Regions from separate parts of the Rhizobium sp. M1 genome, predicted to be linked through region 2. Evidence: predicted binding sites of a transcription regulator. Region 2 holds the regulator's gene; each other region holds the start of a gene.
The links. Region 2 encodes LexA, which represses DNA repair genes until DNA is damaged. Its sites were predicted from a motif close to TGTTCNNNNTGTGTTCNG; they were not measured.
Positions count from the first base shown of each region.

Region 1: a site for LexA is predicted at 3,457-3,474, ahead of CO655_RS12470 (ribonuclease). Genes of this name have one in related genera too.
Region 3: a site for LexA is predicted at 5,405-5,422, ahead of CO655_RS01260 (helicase-related protein). Genes of this name have one in related genera too.

Region 1 covers NZ_NWSW01000011.1:106,331-114,146, forward strand. The annotation lists gene CO655_RS12460 (metalloregulator ArsR/SmtB family transcription factor) at 1-791, opposite strand, end outside; gene ettA (energy-dependent translational throttle protein EttA) at 954-2,603, opposite strand; gene CO655_RS12470 (ribonuclease) at 2,702-3,442, opposite strand; gene CO655_RS12475 (alpha/beta hydrolase) at 3,669-4,619, shown strand; gene CO655_RS12480 (DMT family transporter) at 4,633-5,589, shown strand; gene CO655_RS12485 (CaiB/BaiF CoA-transferase family protein) at 5,606-6,808, shown strand; gene CO655_RS12490 (thiamine pyrophosphate-binding protein) at 6,805-7,816, shown strand, end outside.
Region 2 covers NZ_NWSW01000034.1:57,977-65,792, reverse strand. The annotation lists gene pdhA (pyruvate dehydrogenase (acetyl-transferring) E1 component subunit alpha) at 1-450, opposite strand, end outside; gene CO655_RS26840 (septum formation initiator family protein) at 596-916, opposite strand; gene eno (phosphopyruvate hydratase) at 1,053-2,327, opposite strand; gene kdsA (3-deoxy-8-phosphooctulonate synthase) at 2,468-3,313, opposite strand; gene CO655_RS26825 (VOC family protein) at 3,310-4,206, opposite strand; gene lexA (transcriptional repressor LexA) at 4,402-5,121, shown strand; gene CO655_RS26815 (ComEC/Rec2 family competence protein) at 5,102-7,534, opposite strand.
Region 3 covers NZ_NWSW01000001.1:245,644-253,459, forward strand. The annotation lists gene CO655_RS01220 (glutathione S-transferase family protein) at 1-388, shown strand, start outside; gene rpmF (50S ribosomal protein L32) at 544-729, shown strand; gene CO655_RS01230 (hypothetical protein) at 877-1,284, shown strand; gene phaR (polyhydroxyalkanoate synthesis repressor PhaR) at 1,279-1,854, opposite strand; gene CO655_RS01240 (acetyl-CoA C-acetyltransferase) at 2,093-3,274, shown strand; gene CO655_RS01245 (beta-ketoacyl-ACP reductase) at 3,344-4,069, shown strand; gene CO655_RS01250 (YMGG-like glycine zipper-containing protein) at 4,229-4,489, opposite strand; gene CO655_RS01255 (DUF3309 family protein) at 4,516-4,671, opposite strand; gene CO655_RS01260 (helicase-related protein) at 5,480-7,816, shown strand, end outside.

The DNA.
Region 1 (7,816 bases), on a different contig from region 2:
GTATGCGGCGCAAGGTCGATGACCACGAGCCGGCCGCCCGGCCGCAGCATGCGCGCCGCTTCGGCGATGGCAATCTCCGGCTGGTCGAAGAAATGCAGCACCTGATGGATCGTCACCAGGTCGAAATCCTGTCCCTCGAACGGCAGGTTCAGAATATCGGCGTGGCGCACGGTGGCCTTGGTGATGCGGGACTTGTCGAGATTGGCGCGCGCCACGCTCAGCATGTCGCGGCTGGCGTCGACACCGATCGCCCGGCGGTAGAGCCCGGCCAGGAGTTCGAGAATGCGGCCGGTGCCGGTGCCGAGATCGAGCAGCGAATCGATCGGCTGGCTGCCGAGCAGCCGGATGACGGCGGCATCGACTTCCTCGTCGGCCGCATGCAGGCGGCGAAGCTCGTCCCATTCCGCCGCGTTGCGGCTGAAATAGGCCTGTGCCCGCTCGGCCCGCTGGCGTTTGACCGCCGACAGCCGCTCGCCGTCACGAAGGACGGTCGGATCGTTTTCGGAGACATGCTTCAGCAAGGTCCGCACGAGCATTGCCGCCTTGCCGTCCTGCTTGAGGCGGAAATAGGCCCAGGCGCCTTCCTGATAGCGCTCAATCAGTTCGGCCTCGCCAAGCAGCTTCAGGTGGCGGGAGATACGCGGCTGGGACTGGCCGAGAATTTCGGTCAGATCGGTGACCGTCAGATCGCCGGCGTCGAGAAGCGCCAGAAGCCGCAGACGTGTCGGCTCGCCGGCCGCCTTCAAGACGTCCACCAACCCATCCAGTCCCAGCTTCAAAGGTTCGCTCATCATCGGCCCAATCAAGATATAAAGATATCTTTATGTGATTTGAAAAGCGGTGGCAAGCGGCAATTCGCACTCTCCGCGAAATTGCCTGCTCAAATTGCGACAGGGCCGGACATGAAAAAGCCCCGGTCGAACCGGGGCTTTCGCAATCGAAAAGTGGGACGATCAGCGCGTCAGACGCTTATGCGCCTGGCTGCCCGGGTTGAGGGCATCGGGGCCGAGGCGGCGGACCTTGTCCTGTTCATAATCCTCGAAGTTGCCTTCGAACCATTCGACATGGCCTTCGCCTTCGAAAGCCAGAATGTGCGTCGCCAGACGGTCGAGGAACATGCGGTCGTGGCTGATGATGATGGCGCAGCCGGCGAAGTTCTCCAGCGCGTTTTCCAGCGCGCCCAGCGTTTCCGTGTCGAGGTCGTTGGTCGGTTCGTCGAGCAGCAGAACATTGCCGCCGGCCTTCAGCATCTTGGCGAGGTGAACGCGGTTGCGCTGGCCGCCGGAGAGATTGCCGACCTTCTGCTGCTGATCGCCGCCCTTGAAGTTGAAGGCGCCGCAATAGGCACGGGAGTTCATGTCGAACTTGCCGAGCTTGATGATTTCGGCGCCGCCGGAGATTTCCTCCCAGACCGTCTTGTCGCCGGCAAGCGCGTCACGGCTCTGGTCGACATAACCGAGATGCACGGTCTCGCCGATGCGGATCGAACCGCTGTCCGGCTTTTCCTGGCCGGTGATCATCTTGAACAGCGTCGTCTTGCCGGCGCCGTTCGGGCCGATAATGCCGACGATGCCGCCGGGCGGCAGCTTGATCGACAGGTCGTTGATCAGCGTGCGGCCCTCGAAGCCCTTGGTGATGCCTTCCATCTCGATCACCACCTGGCCGAGGCGCTCGCTGACCGGGATGATGATCTGCGCGTCGCCGGGACGCTGCTTCTCGGCGGCATCCACCAACTGCTCGTATGACTTGATACGCGCCTTGGACTTGGCCTGGCGGGCCTTCGGGCTGGAGGCGATCCATTCCTGTTCGCGGCTGATGGCCTTCTGGCGCGAGGCCTCTTCGCGGTTTTCCTGCAGCATCCGCTTGGCTTTCGCCTGCAGGTAGGCCGAGTAATTGCCTTCGTAGGGAATGCCGCGGCCGCGGTCGAGTTCGAGGATCCAGCCGGTGACGTTGTCGAGGAAGTAGCGATCGTGGGTGATCATCATCACGGCGCCGGGATAGTCGCGCAGATGCTTTTCGAGCCAGGCGATGGTTTCGGCGTCGAGATGGTTGGTCGGTTCGTCGAGCAACAGCAGATCCGGCTGCGAAAGCAGCAGGCGGCAGAGCGCGATACGGCGGCGTTCACCACCGGACAGGCTGGTGACATCGGCGTCGCGCGGCGGGCAGCGCAGGGCTTCCATCGCCATCTCGACCTGGCTTTCCAGATCCCAGAGGTTCTGGCTGTCGATGATGTCCTGCAGCTTGGCGCCCTCTTCCGCGGTCTCGTCGGAATAGTTCATCATCAATTCGTTGTAGCGATCGAGGATCGCCGTCTTCGAGGCAACGCCTTCCATGACGTTTTCGAACACCGTCTTGTTCGGGTCGAGACGCGGTTCCTGCTCGAGATAGCCGACCGTGGCACCCTCGGCCAGCCAGGCTTCGCCGGTATACTCCTTGTCCTGGCCGGCAATGATGCGCAGCACAGTGGATTTACCGGCGCCGTTCGGCCCGAGGATGCCGATCTTGGCATCCGGGTAGAAGGAAAGGTGGATGTTCTCCAGGATCTTCTTGTTGCCATAGGCCTTGTTGAGGCCGGACATATGATAGATGAATTGACGTGCCATGCTGCGCTGCTCCGGGCGGGAAACTTCGTTTCGTGCCGCTATGTAGGCGAAACAGCGCCTGTGGGCAACGCCGAAACCCGGTTTAGGCAGGATTCCGGTCAGAAGCCCGCCGCATCGACGACACCTTCATCGCAGCCGAAAGAGGTTTTTCCCGCCCCCTGGATCAGATCGCCAAGGCCACCGCTTTTTGCCGCCGCCGTTCCCGCATCCTGAGACAGGCCGATCGTCAGCTCGCTGATCATCCTGACATTGCCGGCCCGCCGGCAGCTCATCTTGACGCGATCGCCCGCCCCCGGCCCGAAGCTCTTGTCGAAAGCCGCCTTGATCGCATCGGACTTGACCGTCTTGCCGATATTGGCAGCGAAGAGGTCGCGCACGGCCGATGCATTGAGCGCACTGACGAGATGGACGCTGACGCCGAAATAATCTTCCGCGCTCATTTTCGTGCAGGTGCCATGCTTTGTCCATTCGTGCCGTTCCAGGCCGGACTGCGTGCCGGGCATCGCCTTGGCCAGCGCCGCCTGCGTCTCGGCCGAAAGCGTGACCGCCGGCAATGTAGCCCATTTGCCGTCCTTGTCGGCAGCCTTCTGGTCGTCGCTGACGCCGCAATAATCTTGCCGCATCGGCCAGAGGCCGTGCAGCGAGAAATTCGTTGCGTCGTGGCGCTCGCCGGTCTGGCTTGCGCATTCGGCCTTCTTCTGGTTCGTCTGACAGAAGGCGGGCTGCCAGCTCGCCGCAAGAATGAAACGGGTGCGCCCCGTGGCCTCCTGCGCCATGGCGGCGCCGGCAACGGCCATCGATACGGCGAACGTCAAGGTACGCAACTGCATGCTGCTCATTTCAACCCCCATAGAAGAACAATGCAGGAACAGATAAGCACAAAGAGTAAACGGCAGCAACCCTGAATCGCAATATTCCTTTAATTTGTTATCGACTGCATTCAGCGCCTTAAAGTCACCCAACCGACACTTTGTCACTTTGAGTTGAAGCATAATCGCTCAAATCGATTTCGCTTTAGGAAATTATGCGCTAGCGATCTGTTCTGCGGCGGCAGGGAGGATCCGAATGTTTTCTGAAACGCAATGGCTCTCCGTGCCGGGAGCATCGCTGGCCTATCACCATGCCGAAGCCACCGGCCCCGCATGCGGCATTCTGTTGATATCGCACGGTCTGGCGGAGCACTCGAAGCGGTATCGCCGCTTTGCCGAGGCGATGGCGGCGCGCGGCTATCACATCTATGCCCATGATCACCGCGGCCATGGCGAGACGACGGCGCCCGACGCTCCGATCGGCCGCTTCGCGCGGCGGGACGGCGTCGAACGGGTGATCGGCGACATCATCGCCATGCGCGCGCATGCGGCCTCGCGCCATCCCGGCCTGAAGGTGATCCTCTTCGGCCATTCGATGGGTGGCCTCATCGCGCTCAATGCCGCCGTCGCCGCTCCGGCCGAGTTCGACGCGGTCGCCGTCTGGAACTCCAATTTCGCCGTCGGTCTTGCCGGTCGCGCCGCCCAGGCGATCCTCATCGGCGAAAGGATGCTGAAAGGTTCGGACGTGCCGAGCGGCCTCCTGCCGAAACTCACCTTCGCCGCCTGGGGCCGGTCCATTGCCAACCGCCGCACGGAATTCGACTGGCTTTCGCATATTCCCGACGAAGTCGACAAATATGTCGCCGACCCTCTTTGCGGCTTCGACGCCTCGGTTTCGCTCTGGCTCGATGTCTTCGAACTAACCTTCCGCGCACCGCAAAAGATCCATCTCGACCGGCTGCGGCGCGACCTGCCGATCCATCTGGTCGGCGGCGCAGAAGATCCGGCGACCGAGCGTGGAAAAGCCGTGCTCTGGCTGTCAAACCATTTGAAAAGCCAAGGCTTCTCCCGTATCAGCACTGAGATATATCAGGACACGCGGCACGAAACGCTGAATGAGATTGGCGCAGATGCAGCCATTACCGCCTTCGCGGACTGGTGTGACGGCGCGGTCGGCAAAAGCCGGAACGGCCAAAATCCCGGATAACGAGAATTCCACCATGAGCAGCACCTCCGCCCGGTCCGTTTCGTCCCCCTCCGACGTGACGATGGGGCTTGCGCTGATGTTTCTTTCGGTGATGTTTTCGCCGCTCATCGACATCTTCGCCAAACTTGCCGTCGTCACCATCCCCTCCGCCGAGATCACCGCCGGCCGCTTCGCGGTGCAGGCGCTCTGCATGCTGCCGATCGTCATCTGGCGGCGCAGCTTTGCCGATTTCTCCTGGCGCCAGAGCCAGTTCCATGCCATCCGCGGCGCGATCATCACCATCTCGATGATTTCCTTCGTCACTACGCTGAAATACATGGCGGTCGCCGATGCGATCGCGATCTTCTTCGTCGAGCCGATCATGGTGACGATCCTCGGCGGCATTTTCCTGAAGGAGACGATCGGCTGGCGGCGCTACACCGCCTGCGGCGTCGGCTTCTTCGGAGCGATGCTGATCATCCAGCCGAGTTTCAACGAAGTCGGCTACATCGCGCTCCTGCCCATCCTCAGCGCTCTCTGCATCGCCATTTTCGTGCTGATGACCCGCGTTCTGTCGCACAAGGAAGATCCCTGGGCGATGCAGTTCCAGATGGGCATCTGGGGCCTCATCTTCTGCACCCTTCTGCTTCTTGCCGGCGATGGCAGCGGCTCCGATATCTTCGATCCCGTCATGCCGGCAGGCAGCGCCTGGTTCTATGTCGCCGGCGTCGGCGCCATGGCCGCGATAGCGGGCATCTTCGGCGTCTACGCCTATCGCGCCGCACCGGCTTCGACGCTGGCGCCGCTGCAATATTTCGAGATCGTCTCGGCCACGATCTTCGCCTGGCTTGTTTTCGGCGACTTTCCGGATGCGATCAAATGGCTCGGCATCATGATCATCATCGCCTCCGGCATCTACATCCTTTGGCGCGAGCGCCGCTTTGCTTCCAAACCCGTATCCGATACATCTGAGGTGACGCTGGCGCCGTAGATTGCCCGGGAGGACCATGACCGAGAGCCTGACGAAAAAACCGCCGCTTGCCGGCATCCGGGTGATCGAGCTCGCCCGCGTGCTGGCCGGCCCCTGGGCGGGACAAATGCTCGCCGATCTCGGCGCCGATGTCATCAAGGTCGAAAATCCCGACGGCGGCGACGATACGCGCCAATGGGGCCCGCCCTTCGTCGAAGGTGCCGACGGCGAAAATCTCTCGGCCGCCTATTACCACGCCGCCAATCGGGGCAAACGCTCCATCGCCGCCGACCTGAAAAGTCCCGAGGGCCAGGATCTCGTCCGCCGCCTGGCGTCCACTGCCGACGTGGTGATCGAGAACTTCAAGCTCGGCGGCCTCGTCAAATACGGGCTCGATTACGACAGCCTGCGCAGACTGAACCCGAAGCTCGTCTACTGCTCGATCACCGGCTTCGGCCAGACCGGCCCCTATGCCAGCCTCGCCGGCTACGATTACATCGTTCAGGGCATGTCCGGCTTCATGTCGATCACCGGCGAGCCGGACGGCCAGCCGATGAAGGCGGGTGTGGCGATCGCCGATATCTTCACCGGCATCTATGCCGTCTCGGCAATCGAGGCGGCCCTGATCCATGCCCTGAAGACCGGCGAAGGCCAACTCGTCGACATGGCGCTGCTCGATGTGCAATCGGCCGTGCTCGCCAATCAGAACATGAACTACCTCGTCTCCGGCGCTGCACCGACCCGGCTCGGCAACGCCCATCCGAATATCTCGCCCTATGAGGTCGTGCCGGCGGCCGATGGCTACCTCATTCTTGCCGTCGGCAATGACGGCCAGTTCGCTCGCCTCTGCACCATCCTCGGCCTTGAGACGATCGCCGCCGACGACCGTTTCGCCACCAACAGGGCCCGGGTCGGCAATCGGGCCGAGCTGCGCCGGCTCGTTTCGACCGAGACGCTGAAATGGCAGAAAGCGGACCTGTTGAAGGCCTGCGAAGAGAACGGGGTGCCTGCCGGCGCGATCAATACGATCGAGGAGATGTTCGCCGATCCGCAGGTGCGCGCCCGCGGTCTGCGGATCGATCTTGCCGATGCCGCCGGCACGCTCATCCCCGGGGTCAGGACGCCGGTGGTGCTGTCCGAGACGCCGCTGCATTACGTCAGGCCGAGCCCGCGCCTCGACGAACACAGGCAAGAAATTCTGGCGGAGCTCGCCGAGCGCGAGAGGGAGGTATCGTCATGAAGAAGACCGGTGGGGAACTGATCGTCGAGGCGCTGAAGGCCAATGGCGTCAAACGCCTCTCCTGCGTACCCGGCGAGAGTTTCCTCGCCGTTCTCGATGCCCTGCGGGACAGCGATATCGATGTCCTCGTCTGCCGCCAGGAGGGCGGAGCGGCGATGATGGCGGATTGCTGGGGCAGGCTGACCGGTGAACCCGGCATCTGCATGGTCACCCGCGGCCCCGGCGCCACCAATGCCTCCGCCGGCCTGCATATATCAAGACAGGATTCGATCCCGATGATCCTCTTCATCGGTCAGGTGCAACGCGAAGCCCGCGAGCGCGAGGCCTTCCAGGAAGTCGAATTCCGCCGCGCCTTCACCGAATTCGCCAAATGGGTGGGTGAGATCGACGATGCCGCCCGCATTCCCGAGTTCGTCACCCGCGCCTTTGCGATCGCAACCTCCGGCCGCCCCGGCCCCGTCGTGTTGACGCTGCCGGAGGATATGCTGCGCGACGAAGTCGAGGCGCCCCGCCCCAAGCGTTACGTCAGCGTCGAGGCGCATCCCGGCCGCAGCCAGATCGACGATCTCTATGTCAGACTGCTGAAGGCCGAGCGGCCGATGGTGATCCTCGGCGGCACGCGCTGGGATGCCGATGCCGTCGCCGATTTTGCAGGCTTTGCCGAGCGTTTCCAGCTTCCCGTCGGCTGCTCCTTCCGCCGGCAGATGCTGTTCGATCATCTCCATCCCTGTTACGCCGGCGATGTCGGCATCGGCATCAATCCGGTCCTCGCCAAGGAAATCAAGGAAAGCGACCTGCTGATCCTTCTTGGCGGCCGCATGTCGGAAATGCCGTCCTCGTCCTATACGCTGATCGATATCCCCTACCCCCAGCAATCACTGGTGCACGTCTATCCCGATGCTTCCGAACTGGGACGCGTCTACCGCCCGGATCTCGCTATCTGCGCCGCTCCTGATGATTTCGTCGCCGCGCTCGCCGATCTCGAAGCGCCGGCCGAACCGCACTGGG
Region 2 (7,816 bases):
GAGCGAAACCTGGGCGCCGACGATGCCGTGGCCGCCGTAGAAATGCTTCTCTTTCGAGAACATGTGCATCGAGCCGCCCTTCCCGTGGGAATAGCCGCTGCGGCGCCCGGTCAGCTCGGCCATGACACCGCGCGCTTCCATGCCGGTTGCGAGCATATGGCCGTGGTCGCGATAGGCGGTGATGACCTGGTCGCCTTCCTTCTGCGCCATCTGCATGCCGACGACGACAGCTTCCTGACCGATGTAGAGATGGCAAAAGCCGCCGATGAAGCCCATGCCGTAAAGCTGACCGGCCTTCTCCTCGAAGCGGCGGATCAAAAGCATCTCGCGATAGGCCTTGAGTTCCTCATCCCGATCGAAGTCGGCTACCGGGCCTCCATTCGATGCTTTGGCTGCTGGTTTTGCTGCAGTTTTGCGGCTGGAAACGGTCGCGGTCTTTCGCGGCGCCATTCAACCCTCCCTATGGGTTTGTCGTTTCTCGGTGGCGCGTACCATAGGGAAGAAATTTGACCACAGCAATGCCATAATTGCATGGCTCATATTCGGCACTAAACTATTGGAAATAAAGCAGAAATAAGAATTAACCGAATTCCGGTTAATTGGAGTAGTGGTTGAATATGACGATCTCGTCCGCGCGCGACATATTCAGCTGATATCGCGCCTTTTCGTCCAACATGTCCTTGTCGAGCGAACCGTCACTGAGGAGCGCGACCTGGCTTTCCAGATGTTCGCGCTTCGCCTTCAACACCGCAAGCTCTTTTTCGCGCGCGACACGCTGACGCTCGAACGTCTCCGTCGCCCGCAGGCCGTAATCGCCGTGAACGCAATGATAACCGAAATAGGAGAGGAAGGCGACCGTCATGGCCGGGATGACGAACCGGCCGAATTTTCTCTTCTTATGATGCTTTGTCCACATACACGTATGCTCTTGAACGCATTACCAATTCGTTCAGCATAACGCGCAGAGATTAACCGTTCGTTGACCGTAAATATGAGCAATAAAAAACCCGCGCCGGGAGGGCGCGGGTTAAGCCATTGACGTTCAGATTCGATCAGCCGCGGATGATCGAGCGGCCGGCATACTGCGCCTGCGGGCCGAGGCCTTCCTCGATGCGGATCAGCTGATTGTATTTGGCAAGGCGGTCGGAACGCGACAGCGAACCCGTCTTGATCTGGCCGCAGTTGGTGGCAACCGCGAGATCGGCAATGGTCGAATCCTCGGTTTCGCCGGAGCGATGGGACATGACGGCGGTGTAGGCCGCCTTGTGCGCCGTATTGACCGCGTCGAGGGTTTCCGTCAGCGAACCGATCTGGTTGACCTTGACGAGGATCGAGTTGGCGACACCCATGCGAATGCCGTCGCGAAGGCGGGCGGAGTTGGTGACGAAGAGATCGTCGCCGACGAGCTGCGTCTTATTGCCGATCAGGTCGGTCAGCGCCTTCCAGCCATCCCAGTCGTCTTCGGCCATGCCGTCCTCGATCGAGATGATCGGGTATTTGCCGGCGAGCTCGGCCAGATATTCGGCCATGGCGCCCGATTCGAGCGTGCGGCCTTCACCTTCGAGAACGTATTTGCCGTCCTTGAAGAATTCGGTCGAGGCGCAGTCGAGGCCGAGGTAAATGTCCTCACCCGGCTTGTAGCCGGCTTTCTCAACCGACTTGACGATGAAGTCGAGGGCTTCCGAAGCGCTCTTCAGACCCGGTGCGAAACCGCCTTCATCGCCGACATTGGTGTTGTGGCCCTGGGCGGCAAGCTCCTTGCGTAGCGTGTGGAAGACTTCCGAACCCATGCGCACGGCTTCGGCGATCGTATCGGCGCCGACCGGCAGGATCATGAATTCCTGGAAGTCGATCGGATTGTCGGCATGAGCGCCGCCGTTGATGATGTTCATCATCGGCACCGGCAGCAGGCTCGCCGAAGCGCCGCCGACATAACGATAGAGCGGCAGGCCGGAGGCCTGGGCGGCAGCCTTGGCGACGGCGAGCGACACGCCGAGGATGGCGTTGGCGCCGAGACGCGACTTGTTCGGGGTGCCGTCCAGTTCGATCATGATGTTGTCGATCTGGATCTGGTTTTCGGCGTCGATACCGCCGATGGCGTCGAAGATCTCGGTGTTGGCGGCCTCGACCGCCTTTTCGACGCCCTTGCCGAGGTAGCGCTTGCCGCCGTCGCGCAGCTCGACCGCCTCATGGGCACCCGTCGAGGCGCCAGAGGGAACGGCCGCGCGGCCCATGCTGCCGTCTTCGAGGTAGACGTCGACTTCGACGGTGGGATTGCCACGGCTATCGAGAATCTCGCGGGCGATGATATCGGTGATTGCAGTCATGGGTTCTTCCTGCTCGGTGGGTGATCAATCGTTCGAAGCCTGTCATAATCGAAGGCGGGCAAATTACAATGCCGCAATTCCCGCCTGCGAGGCAGCGTTCTGACGTGGCCTAAACCACGATCATGTCAGCCTGTTGAACATCAAGCCTTGGCGACCGCGTCGAAGGCAAGCAGCTTCTCAAGCAAGCGCGGCATGTCCTTGAGATAAACCATGTTCGGGCCGTCGGACGGCGCGTTGTCAGGGTCCTGGTGGGTTTCGAGGAAGACGCCGGCAATTCCCGTCGCCACGGCTGCGCGCGCCAGCGTTTCAACGAATTCGCGCTGACCGCCCGAGGATTCGCCCTGCCCGCCCGGCTGGGCGACGGAATGGGTCGCATCGAAAATGACGGGCGCGCCCATCGCCGCCATGATCGGCAGCGAGCGCATGTCGGAAACCAGCGTATTGTAGCCGAAGGAAGCGCCGCGCTCGCACAGCAGCACGTTCGGATTGCCGCTGGCATTGAGCTTCTTCAGGACGTTCTTCATATCCCAGGGGGCGAGGAACTGGCCTTTCTTGACGTTGACGACGCGGCCGGTCCGGGCAGCGGCGATCAGAAGATCGGTCTGGCGGCAGAGGAAGGCGGGGATCTGCAGAACGTCGATCACCTCCGCCACCTCGGCGCATTGCTCGGCGGTGTGAACGTCGGTCAGGACGGGAAAGCCGAATTCCTTCTTCAGGTCGGCGAAGACCTCCATGCCCTTTTCAAGCCCGATGCCGCGCTCTGCCGAGAGCGAGGTGCGGTTCGCCTTGTCGAAGGAACTCTTGTAGACGAGGCCGATACCGAGCTTTGCGCAGAGCTCCTTCAGCGTACCGGCGACCATGAAGGCGTGGTCACGGCTCTCCATCTGGCAGGGGCCGGCAATCAGCGACAGGCGCCCGGTATTGGAAAAGGTGACCTGGCCTTCGCCTTCGCCGATCTTGACCTCGGAATTGGTATCAGTGCTCATCGTGGTTCCTCGAAGGCAAAAAGCGCGCCCTGCCCGGGCGTGGGCTTCACCAGAATGCGATTGTTCTTGCGTGTGTATGTCACTCCGTTAGCAGCCAAATGCGCTTCTGTCACGGCAAGATCGGTGACGGTGAAGAGGATTGCCTGACCGCGCAGGCCACGATCGGCGGCGGAAACGACAAGCTCGAAATAGGCCTCCAGCCCTTCCGGCGTCATCAGGCTGATCTTGGCATTGGATGCCGCGATCTTCATGCCGAAACCGGTTTTCTCCACCACCGTCTGCCCGACCGCAAGACCAACGAAGGCGGCAAATGCAGCCGGCTCCGGCGAACAAAGGGCGATCTCGGCAATGCCGGTCACGCCATTGGCATGCGTCTCCAGAGCGGCACGACCGGCCGGGAACGAATTGATGCGCTGACAGGTGAAGAGAAAGAAGTCGGGCGCGCGCAGATCTCCTGAAAAGGCCAGTTTGAAGCTGCCGACGCTTTCCGAACCGTCCGGCATCCGCATCGGCCGGCTGAACTGCAACATCTCGCCGGCACTCGCGCCGCTACCCACGAATCGCCGATGATCGAGGCCGGCATCCTCGGTGAGGAAGGCCAACGCCGAAAGTCCCTCCTCGCCGCAGCGGAAGCGGAAGGCGCGATTGCGGGCGATGAAGACATTGCCGTGGCGGGCCGCTGTCTCGCTCTCCTCGACACTCGCCACGCCGAGCGGCTCGATATAGGTCTTGTCGGCGAAAAAGACGCAGGCATTTTCCGTTCCGAACGGATGGCGCGCATCGGCGGCGACGGTAAAGCCGAGCTTGCCGAGCCTTTCGCGCGCCAGGTCGATATTGACGACGGGCAGCACGACATGATCCAGCGGGTGCGGTTTGGCGGAATGTGCGATCATGATATCCCTCCTGACACGCCAGAGATGTGCGACAGCACCACCCTCAATGCAAGACATGTGCGCCAATCCGGCGAATGAAAATAAAAATCTCGACGAGTTGGCGCGAAGTTTTACGGAAATTTAGCTACTTGCGGAACACATATGGAACATATAGTGTCTGTTCTGGATTTGTTTCAATCACGGGGTCTGACGTCGATGCTCACGCGCAAACAACAGGAGCTTCTCCTTTTCATTCATGAGCGCATGAAGGAATCCGGCGTTCCGCCCTCTTTCGACGAGATGAAGGATGCCCTGGATCTCGCCTCGAAATCCGGCATTCATCGACTGATCACGGCGCTGGAGGAACGTGGTTTCATTCGCCGCCTACCGAACCGGGCCCGGGCCCTGGAAGTGATCAAGCTGCCGGAGGCCTATAGCCCCAGTCTTCAGCCGCGCCGCGGTTTTTCACCGAGCGTTATCGAAGGCAGCCTCGGCAAGCCCCAGCCGGTCGCCGCCCCCCCTGCCGCAAAGCCGATCGCCGACAACGGCAACACTGTGTCCGTGCCGGTCATGGGCCGGATCGCCGCCGGTGTTCCGATCTCGGCGATCCAGAACAACACGCACGACATCGTCGTTCCCTCAGACATGCTCGGCTCGGGTGAACATTATGCGCTGGAGGTCAAGGGCGATTCGATGATCGACGCCGGCATCTTCGACGGCGACACGGTGATCATCCGCAACGGCAGCACCGCAAGTCCCGGCGATATCGTCGTTGCGCTGGTCGACGACGAGGAAGCGACGCTGAAGCGCTTTCGCCGCAAGGGTGCCTCGATCGCCCTCGAAGCCGCCAACCCGGCTTACGAGACCCGTATCTTCGGGCCCGACCGGGTCAAGGTGCAGGGCAAGCTGGTCGGCCTCATTCGCCGTTATCACTGACAGCGGACGGGCCGGTTTCGGTAAAACTGTCTTTGCGCCAATCATAGGCTCGATGGCGCATCCATGGACGCGACAAAGCATCGAATGCGGTTGCGACCTCGAATCCCTCCTGTGCAAAACGCAGTTCGACGGAACCGGTCCTACGCAGCGTCTCGCCGGTGAAGAGTGTCGCACCCGAGCGGCAACGGTCGAAACGCAGGCGCACCGCGGTCACGACAATCTCGCCGGCGTCGCAGGCCGGGCCGAGATAGGCGGCGTTGTCGATGACGGCGACGACATGGCCATTGCCGAGCCTGGCTATACACCAGGCCTTCTTCACGCAGGAAAACCGATTTGTCTCACCGCCGGCTGCGGCGGTCGCCATCGCCGCCCTCGCGTCATTCTGCTGGTCGCGGGACAGCCTGACGCGGCGGTCCTCACCCGGTGGCGGGATGGCAGGACCATCCAGCATCTTCGGCGGGTGGTGCCTCGGCAGGACCAGCGCTCTTTGCCACTGGTCGAAGATGAAGTCCGGCGGGTTTTCACGGTTGGAAGCCATGGCCTCCGTCGCGACAAGCGCGACCAGACCACCATCCTCGGAAATCACCAGATCCGGTGGCCGGGACCCTGGCAGAATCAGCAGGATGAGCGTCGAAACGGCGAGGATCGATGTGCCGGCATGGCGCAACCGGGTGCGGAGCAGCGTCAGCAGCAGAAAGCCTGCCACGGCGACCGCGAAATACCAGGCGGGCAAGCGGCCGAGGCCGATGTCGCCGCCCCAGCCGGACACCGTCTTGGCGACCGCAATCACCAGATCGAGGCCGAAGCCGACCACTTTCCAGAGCGGAGCGTCCAGACCGAACGGCATGAGCAACATAGCCAGCAGCCCGGCCGGCATGACGATGAAGGAGATGATCGGCATCGTCGCAAGGTTTGCCGGCAGGCCATAAGCGGTCAGGCGATGAAAATGCTCGATCGAAAACAGCGCCGTGGAAAAGCCACCGATCAACGAGGTCAGGAAGACGCCGCCGAGGAAACCGGCGACCGCCACGACCGGCCGCAGGACCGGCAGCTTCAGCAACGGGTTTTCCCGGACGCGCCGGTCCTTCCACAGCTGGTAGCCCGATACCAGTGCCAAAGTCGCGGCAAAGGACATCTGGAAGCTCGGACCCAAGACTTCGGAGGGTGAAATGGCGATGATGACGAGCGCCGAGAGAACGACATTGCGCAGGCTGATCGACGGCCGATCGAAGAAGACGGCAATCAGCATGATCGCCATCATGATGAAGGCGCGTTCGGCCGAAACCCCGAATCCTGAGATCAGGAAGTAGGCCGTGACGGCGAGGAGCGCGCCGGCCGCGGCGAGCTTCTTTGTCGGATAGGCTTGAGCGACAACAGGAACGAGGCTGAGCAGCATCCGGAAACCGACGAAGAAGATGCCGGCCGACAACGCCATGTTGAGGCCCGAGATCGCCACGATATGCGCAAGGCCGGACTGGCGCAGCGCCTCCGTCGTTTCCTTCGAGATGGCGCGCCGCTCGTCAGTCACCAGAGCAGCGGCAAAAGCGCCTGTGTCGCCGGGCAGGATCGAGCGTATGCGATCGCCGATGCCGCTGCGCAACTGGTAAAGCCATTCGAGCAGAGCTTCGGACGTCGATCTCGCAGGCTGCGGGCCTGCCCGCGAATCGACTTTCTCGGGCGCACCGTAGAAGAAGCCGTTGGCGCCGATGCCATCGAAATAGGCACCGAAGGAAAAGTCGTTGAGCTCGGGAAGCGCCGGCCCCGCCGGCGGCGTCAACCGTGCTCGGCCGGTGATGACGTCACCGATCTCGAAAGGCGTATCGGCGCCGCGGGCGATCACGGTTATACGCCTCGGCGGCCGCTTCACCTGTGGCGCCTCGGTGCCGGTGACGGCAAGAACATAACGCCACCGCCTACGATCGTCGCCTTCGCGCCGCTCGACGCGGCCTATCACCGTCGTCGTCACGGATGAATCGAGTATGACAGTCGAGGCCCGCCAGCTTTCGAGCCGCGCGCAGAGCATGCCGCATACCACGAGGGCAAGCGCCATAAGCGTTGCCCGCAAGGCGGGCCGGCTGCGACCGGCGACGAGCACCGCAAGCATCAGTACCGACAGGCAGAGCAACGATGGAAGGAGCGGAAAATCCGTTGCAGCAAGAAACCAGTATGCCGCGCCGGCGCCGAGGAAGACCGGCGAGAACAGGAGCAGGCGGCCGTGGTCGGCCTCCTCGCTCAGCATCCGGCCGCCAGCACGCAGCGCTTGTCTCATTGCCGCCGGCAGCCGGTGGCGCAACGACATCGCGGACTGGGTTCTCGCCGGCCGCATCACCACAGCTGGGGCAGGAAGATCGGCCGGATCGGCAAGACCGACGCCCGCTTGCGGCCGCAATTCGACTGTCGTCAATTCCTGCATGCGCCGCCCGAACTTACCCTGCCCAGGCACCCAGAATGCAACCTCCGGGCAAATCCGGCAAGCATAATCGATTGAAATACGAGCGAAAATCGCAAATGCGAAAAGACCAGTCGAATCATCGGTTTCCGCTATGCGTGCCGCTCATCGCTGCAGTGCCTAAAAGGTGATGCCGCAATGCACAAAATGCCGTCACGGTAACTTGGCATTAGCTTCGCGATCATATAGCTATCGGTAAGGACGCTTAACCCCTATGGCGCTTTTGTGGCGCCACCGACATTTCGG
Region 3 (7,816 bases), on a different contig from region 2:
GAGGGATCGCGCTGCGCGGGCGCTCGCCCGTTCGGTTTCGATGGAAATGCTGTCGAGCTTCCGGGCCCTGCGCGGCGCCTGCCCGATGAATATCCGCCGGCCGAAGGCCAGGATCGTCTTGCCGGATGGTGTCGCCGCCGATATCAGCCGTATCGAGACGATCTGGCGCGACCTTCTGCAGAAATCCGGCGGACCGTTTCTCTTCGGTGCCTTCAGCGGTGCGGATGCGATGTTTGCGCCTGTCGTCAACCGGTTCGACATTTATGACCTCGTCGATCGGGACGACACGCTCGCCTATATGACGACGATGAAGGCGCATCCGGCCTGGCGCAAATGGGAAGAGGCGGCCCGCGCCGAACGTTGGATCGTGGCGGAAGACGAAGTCTGAGGCAGGAATCGTCGCCTCGCAAAAAATATTCATGGGGACTGGTCAAGGCCGCCCCTTGCATGTATAAGCGCGCAAAATTTCCGAAATCGCGACATGTCCGTTTCGGCCGCCAGTCTGGCCGTGGGAATGTTTTGCCCGCAAGTGGAGTAAGAGAAATGGCTGTACCGAAGAGAAAAACGAGCCCGTCCAAGCGCGGCATGCGCCGTTCGGCTGATGCGCTGAAGGCTCCGACCTACGTCGAAGACAAGAATTCCGGCGAACTGCGCCGCCCGCATCACATCGACCTGAAGACCGGCATGTATCGTGGCCGCCAGGTTCTGACGCCGAAGGAAAGCGCATAATTTTCCGATCCGGCTTGTCCGATCGAAAGTTTCAGAGGCCGGCGTCACGCCGGCTTTTTGCATTTCGGCGATATAATATTTGCAATGACTTGCGGTGGGGCAACGGTTTACGGCAGTATTCTTCCGGTCGCCAAGGAGAGATTGCCGATGATAGCCGCCATGCCGCTGATGATTATCCCGTTTATTCTCTACAATCTGGCGATGCTCGGCCTGATGGGCGGCGGCGGCATTGCGGCGCTGCAGCACGACATCATTGTGCTGTCGATGCTCTCGGGCGCGATCTGGAGCATGGCGCTCGGCGATCTCTTCATCGTCATAGCGCTCGTCGTGCTCTTCTTCGAAATCCTGAAGGCAACCAGAACCGGCCCCGGCAACCTCATCAACCACATCTTGTCGATGCTGGTGTTCATCGCCTTCCTGGTCGAGTTTCTGCTCGTCCAGGACGCTGCGACGCAGGTATTCTTCATTCTGATGACGATCGCTCTGATCGATGTGATCGGCGGTTTTGCCGTTTCGATCCGAAGCGCCGGGCGGGATGTCTCGATCGGCTTATAGGTTATCGAGCTTGTTCTGAAGGGCGCGGAGCTGTTCCTTCAGCTCGTCGATATCCTTGGCCTCGGCCTTGCGGCTTTCCTTGGCCGCCGGCGGGTTCATGAAAGGCGAGAACATCTGCATCGCCTGCTGAAACAGCTCCGTATTCCGGCGAACCTGGTCCTCGACCATCTGCATCGGCAATTGCAGGTTCTTGCCGAGCGGCGTTTCGCCAAAGGCGCGGTTCACCTGCTCGCGCATCTGGGCCTGCTGTTCGCTGAAGGCGCGCATCGAATGTTCGAGAAAGCTCGGCACGACCATCTGCATCTGGTCGCCGTAATAGGTGATGAGCTGGCGCAGGAACGAGATCGGGAGCAGTGTGTTGCCGGTCTTCGATTCCTGTTCGAAGATGATCTGGGTCAGCACCGAATGGGTGATGTCATCTCCGCTTTTGGCATCCTGGACGGTAAAATCCTCGCCCCTCTTCACCATCTCCGCCAAATCTTCCAGCGTCACATAGGTGCTGGTGCCTGTATTGTACAGGCGGCGATTGGCGTATTTCTTGATGACTATCTGACCCTCATTCTTCGCCATATCAGTCTCCTGAACCCCCGTCTGATTTATGGATGTTCCTCCACTTCAGACTGTAAACGCAAAAGAAGGCCGGTGACAATCTCTTTGTGCGATGCGGCAAACCTTTAACAGATCATACGAATTGGCTTTACGGGCCGCCGCCGAAAAATGCCGCCGGCCGGTCTTCGCGTTTGACTTGTGCTCAAAGCTTTGCCAGTTTCCCCTTATGTAAGTGGGACGAAAAACGAGGAGCCTCCCCATGAGCAATTCATCCGTCGTCATCGCCAGCGCAGGTCGAACCGCAGTCGGTTCGTTCAACGGCGCTTTCGCAACGGTCCCCGCCCATGAACTCGGTGCGGCGGTCATCAAGGGTGCGCTCGCGCGCGCCGGCGTCGACGCCGGCGAAGTCGACGAGGTGATCCTCGGCCAGGTGCTGGCCGCCGGCGAGGGCCAGAACCCGGCCCGCCAGGCGGCGATCAAGGCCGGTATTCCCAAGGAAGCGACGGCCTGGGGCGTCAACCAACTCTGCGGCTCCGGCCTGCGCGCCGTCGCGCTCGGCATGCAGCAGATTGCCACCGGCGATGCCAGGATTATCGTTGCCGGCGGTCAGGAATCCATGTCGATGGCGCCGCATGCCGTGCACTTGCGCGGCGGCGTCAAGATGGGCGACGCGAAGATGGTCGACACGATGATCAAGGACGGCCTGACCGATGCCTTCCATGGTTATCACATGGGCATCACCGCCGAGAATATTGCCCGTCAATGGCAGCTTTCGCGCGACGAGCAGGATCAGTTCGCCGTCGCTTCGCAGAACAAGGCGGAGGCCGCCCAGAAAGCCGGCCGCTTTACCGATGAGATCATCCCCTATGTCATCCAGACGCGTAAGGGCGACGTGACCGTCGATGCCGACGAATATATCCGCCACGGCGCCACGCTGGAGGCGATGGGCAAGCTGCGTCCGGCCTTCGACAAGGACGGCACGGTGACGGCTGCAAATGCCTCCGGCCTCAACGACGGCGCCGCCGCCGCGGTGCTGATGAGCGAAGCCGAAGCGGTCCGCCGCGGCATCCAGCCGCTCGCCCGCATCGTTTCCTGGGCAACGGCGGGCGTCGATCCGTCAATCATGGGCACGGGCCCGATCCCGGCGTCCCGCAAGGCGCTGGAAAAGGCCGGCTGGTCGGTCGGCGATCTCGATCTCGTCGAAGCCAACGAGGCTTTTGCGGCGCAAGCCTGCGCCGTCACCAAGGATCTCGGATGGGATCCGGCCATCGTCAACGTCAATGGCGGGGCGATTGCGATCGGCCATCCGATCGGCGCGTCCGGCGCGCGCGTTCTCAACACGCTGTTGTTTGAAATGAAGCGCCGCGGCGCGAAGAAGGGCCTGGCCACGCTTTGCATCGGCGGCGGCATGGGCGTCGCCATGTGCTTCGAGGCATTTTAATAGCATACGATACGATCCGTCATTGATTGAAATCCCGCCACGCGGGCGAAAACACGAGGGGAGCGGAACATGAGCAGAGTGGCTCTGGTCACCGGAGGTACACGCGGTATCGGCGCAGCCATATCCATGGCGCTGAAAAACGCCGGATACAGGGTTGCGGCGACTTATGCCGGCAATGACGAGAAGGCCAGAGCCTTCCACGAGGTCACCGGCGTTGCCGTATTCAAGTGGGACGTTTCGGACTACGCCGCCTGCGGTGAAGGGATTGCCAAGGTTGAAAGCGAGATCGGACCGGTCGAGATTCTCGTCAACAATGCCGGCATCACCCGCGATGCAATGTTCCACAAGATGACGCCGCAGCAGTGGCACGAGGTGATCAATACCAACCTCACCGGCCTGTTCAACATGACCCATCAGGTCTGGACAGGCATGCGCGACCGCAGCTTCGGGCGCATCGTCAACATCTCCTCGATCAACGGCCAGAAGGGCCAGATGGGCCAGGCGAACTATTCGGCCGCCAAGGCCGGTGACCTCGGCTTCACCAAGGCGCTTGCCCAGGAAGGGGCGGCGAAAAACATCACGGTCAACGCTATCTGCCCCGGTTACATCGGAACGGAAATGGTGCTCGCCGTGCCGGAGAAAGTGCTGAACGAACGGATCATTCCCCAGATTCCCGTCGGCCGTCTCGGCGAGCCGGAAGAGATCGCCCGTTGCGTCACCTTCCTCGTCTCCGACGACGCCGGCTTCATCACCGGCTCGACCCTGACGGCCAATGGCGGGCAGTTCTTCGTCTAACTCATTCTCCGAGCATCACGTGGACTGAAAAAGGAGCGCATCCGGCTGGATGCGCTCCTTTTCTGTCCCGGCACGCCACTGTTGGCGCTGACGGCTGCGGCCGGCAAAGAAAAACGGGCGCCGAAGCGCCCGTTGGGAAGTCCGATATGCGCTTGCCGGTCAGTAGCGGCAACGGGCCTCGTAGCGGCGGCCGTAGCGGTCGCGATAGATGCAGTAGCCGCGGCGTTCGACCGACTGGCCGATCAGAGCGCCGGTCAGACCGCCGGCAACGGCGCCGACAGCGGCACCACCCCAGCTGTTGGTGACGGCGCCACCGATGACCGCACCGGTGCCGGCGCCGATCGCCGTGCCTTGCTCGGTCGCCGTGCAGGATGCGAGAGCGCCTACGAGCGCGCCAACGAGAACAATCTTCTTCATCATGTCGTAACTCCCCAGGTTGTCGGGCTTTAGATGCGGCCCATTAGTACAAGGATAATGATAATGACGAGAACTAGCCCCAAACCGCCGGAAGGTCCATAGCCCCAGCCACGGCTATAACCCCAATTCGGCAGGGCTCCGATCAAGAGCAGAATGAGGATAACGAGAAGTATCGTGCCAAGCATGGTGTGTTTCCTTCATTTCATCCGCAATCTGAATGGACAAGAAACACGCATTGGCGATTTTTGTTCCCGGTTGAGCGCGTGAATTGTGATGCGACGGGATTCATGGTTTGCGATTCGTCTTCCCCGGTAAATTGTCGATATGGTTAAAAAGACGTTTAAATACAATATGTTGCGGTGAACAAAGCGGGAAGGTCGCGATGTCGCCGATTCGTCGGTGATTCGTTCCGTTTTTGATCGATCCGACCGCGCAAGCGGTTCCCGGCTTAAGACTGTGTGAATTTCGTCGTCGAAAGATTAACGCCCGCCCGAAGCGTCAGACGCGAGGATCTGTCGCCTGCCTGCATCTAGCGGCGGCACGTAGCGGCGCCACCAGATCTTGCCGTGAACGAAAGGTGAAAGCTGTTCGGTCGGCGATTCGTCTCCGATTCGTTCCGGATTTGGTCGAGGGGTTAATTTGGGGTGGAATTTTCGCTTGGCAAAAAGCGCGCGGCAGACCGCCGGCAAGGCGACAGAAATGGGTACGGGACGGAGTCTCGCGATTCAGCATTTAGTGGGAAAAAGTGAGTCAAAATCAATACTTAGCCGTGAACAAAAGCTGAATCAGCGGGAGTCAGCGATTCGTCGCTGATTCGTTCTCAGGCTGTTCCGAATCGGAAATGCCGGCCTTCCCGATGACTCGCAAAGGTCGTAATCGCGGAAGCATTTTAAAATCTGCCCTTGCGTTTGCGGCGGCAGCTGTCCATGTGTTCTGTGCCTCCGTCGCGAGGCGACAGTTTTCCTGGGGCCGCCTGCCTCATTTGCATGGACCATGACTCTGACTTCGCAGCCGATGATTCTGAGCGGGCGCGGTGTGACCGCGATGCTCGGACCAACCAATACCGGCAAGACCCATTATGCCATTGAGCGCATGGTCGCGCACGGGACCGGCGTGATCGGCCTGCCGCTCCGGCTGCTGGCGCGCGAGGTCTATACGCGGGTGGTGGAGAAGGTCGGCGTGCAGAACGTGGCGCTGGTCACCGGTGAGGAAAAGATTTCGCCGGCCAACGCACGTTTTTCCGTCTGTACCGTCGAAGCGATGCCGCGCGACACCAAGGCCGCCTTCGTCGCAATCGACGAGGTGCAGCTCGCCGGCGATCTCGAGCGCGGCCATATCTTCACCGACCGCATCCTGCACCTTCGCGGCCGCGAGGAAACGCTGCTGCTCGGCGCGGCAACGATGCGGCCGATCCTGCAGCAGCTCCTGCCCGGTATCACCATCGTCGAGCGGCCGCGGCTTTCGCATCTTTTCTATGCCGGGCAGAAGAAGATCACCCGGCTGCCGCAGCGTTCCGCCATCGTCGCTTTTTCGGCCGACGAGGTCTATGCCATCGCCGAGCTCATCCGCCGGCAGCGCGGCGGTGCGGCGGTCGTGCTGGGCGCGCTCAGCCCGCGCACCCGCAATGCGCAGGTCGCGCTTTATCAGGCGGGCGACGTCGAATATCTGGTGGCGACCGATGCGATCGGCATGGGCCTCAATCTCGATGTCGATCACGTCGCTTTCGCCCAGGACAGAAAATTCGACGGCTACCAGTTCCGCAACCTCAATCCGGGTGAACTCGGCCAGATCGCCGGCCGCGCCGGGCGGCATGTGCGCGACGGAACCTTCGGCGTCACCGGCCAGGTCTCGCCCTTCGACGAAGAGCTGGTGCAGCGCATCGAGGGCCACGAATTCGACAACGTCAAGGTTTTGCAATGGCGCACGACCGAGATGGATTTCTCATCGATCCAAGCGCTGCGCGCCAGCCTCGAGGCCGGACCGCGCGTGGCGGGGCTGACGCGGGCACTGCCCGCGGTCGACCAACAGGCGCTGGAACAGCTTTCGCGCTATCCCGAGGTCCTCGATCTCGCCGATCGGCCGGCCCGCGTCGAAAAACTCTGGGAGGCTTGCGCACTTCCCGACTACCGGCGTATCACTCCGGCACAACATGCCGATCTTATCTCGACCCTCTTTTCCGATCTCGTCCGCTATGGCACGGTGAACGAGCAGTTTCTGGCGGAGCAGGTTCATCGCTCCGATCGGACAGATGGGGAAATTGACACGCTTTCGGCGCGAATCGCGCAGATAAGAACCTGGACCTATGTTTCGAATCGGCCCGGCTGGCTGGCTGATCCGACACATTGGCAGGAAAAGACGCGGGAAATCGAAGATCGATTGTCCGATGCGTTACATGAAAGGTTGACGAAACGCTTTGTTGATCGCAGGACATCTGTGCTCATGAAGCGCCTGAGAGAGAATGCGATGCTGGAAGCTGAAATCAGTGTGAATGGCGATGTCTTCGTTGAAGGACATCATGTAGGGCAGTTAAGCGGATTCCGTTTCACGCCGGTGGCGGGAACGGACGGACCGGATGCCAAGGCGGTTCAGGCTGCGTCACAGAAGGCGCTCGCGCTCGAATTCGAAGCCAGAGCGGCGCGGATGCATGCCGCCGGCAATAGCGATCTGGCGATCGGCTCGGACGGGTTGATCCGCTGGCTGGGCGACCCGGTGGCGCGGCTTTCGGGCAGCGATCACGTCATGCGCCCGCGGGTGATCCTGCTGGCCGACGAGCAGTTGACGGGCAATGCCCGCGATCATGTCGCCGCCCGCATCGAGCGCTTCGTCAATCATCATATCAGCACGGTGCTGAAGCCGCTCGACGATCTGTCGCGCGCCGAGGACCTGCAGGGGCTGGCCAAGGGGCTGGCCTTCCAGCTTGTCGAAAATCTCGGCGTGCTCTTCCGTCGTGACGTGACCGAGGAGGTGAAGTCGCTGGATCAGGAGGCCCGCGCCTCCATGCGCCGCTACGGCGTGCGTTTCGGTGCCTATCATATCTTCGTGCCGGCACTGCTGAAGCCGGCGCCGGCCGAACTGATCACGCTGCTCTGGGCATTGAAGAACGACGGTCTCGACAAGCCGGGTTACGGTGACCTCATTCCCGTGCTGGCCGCCGGCCGTACCTCCGTCGTGACCGATCCGAGCTACGAGCGGATGTTCTACAAGCTCGCCGGCTTCCGTTTCCTCGGCAAGCGCGCCGTGCGCATCGACATTCTTGAGCGGCTTGCCGATATCATCCGTCCGCTGCTGCAGTGGAAACCCGGTCAGAACAACCGTCCGGAGGGCGCCTAT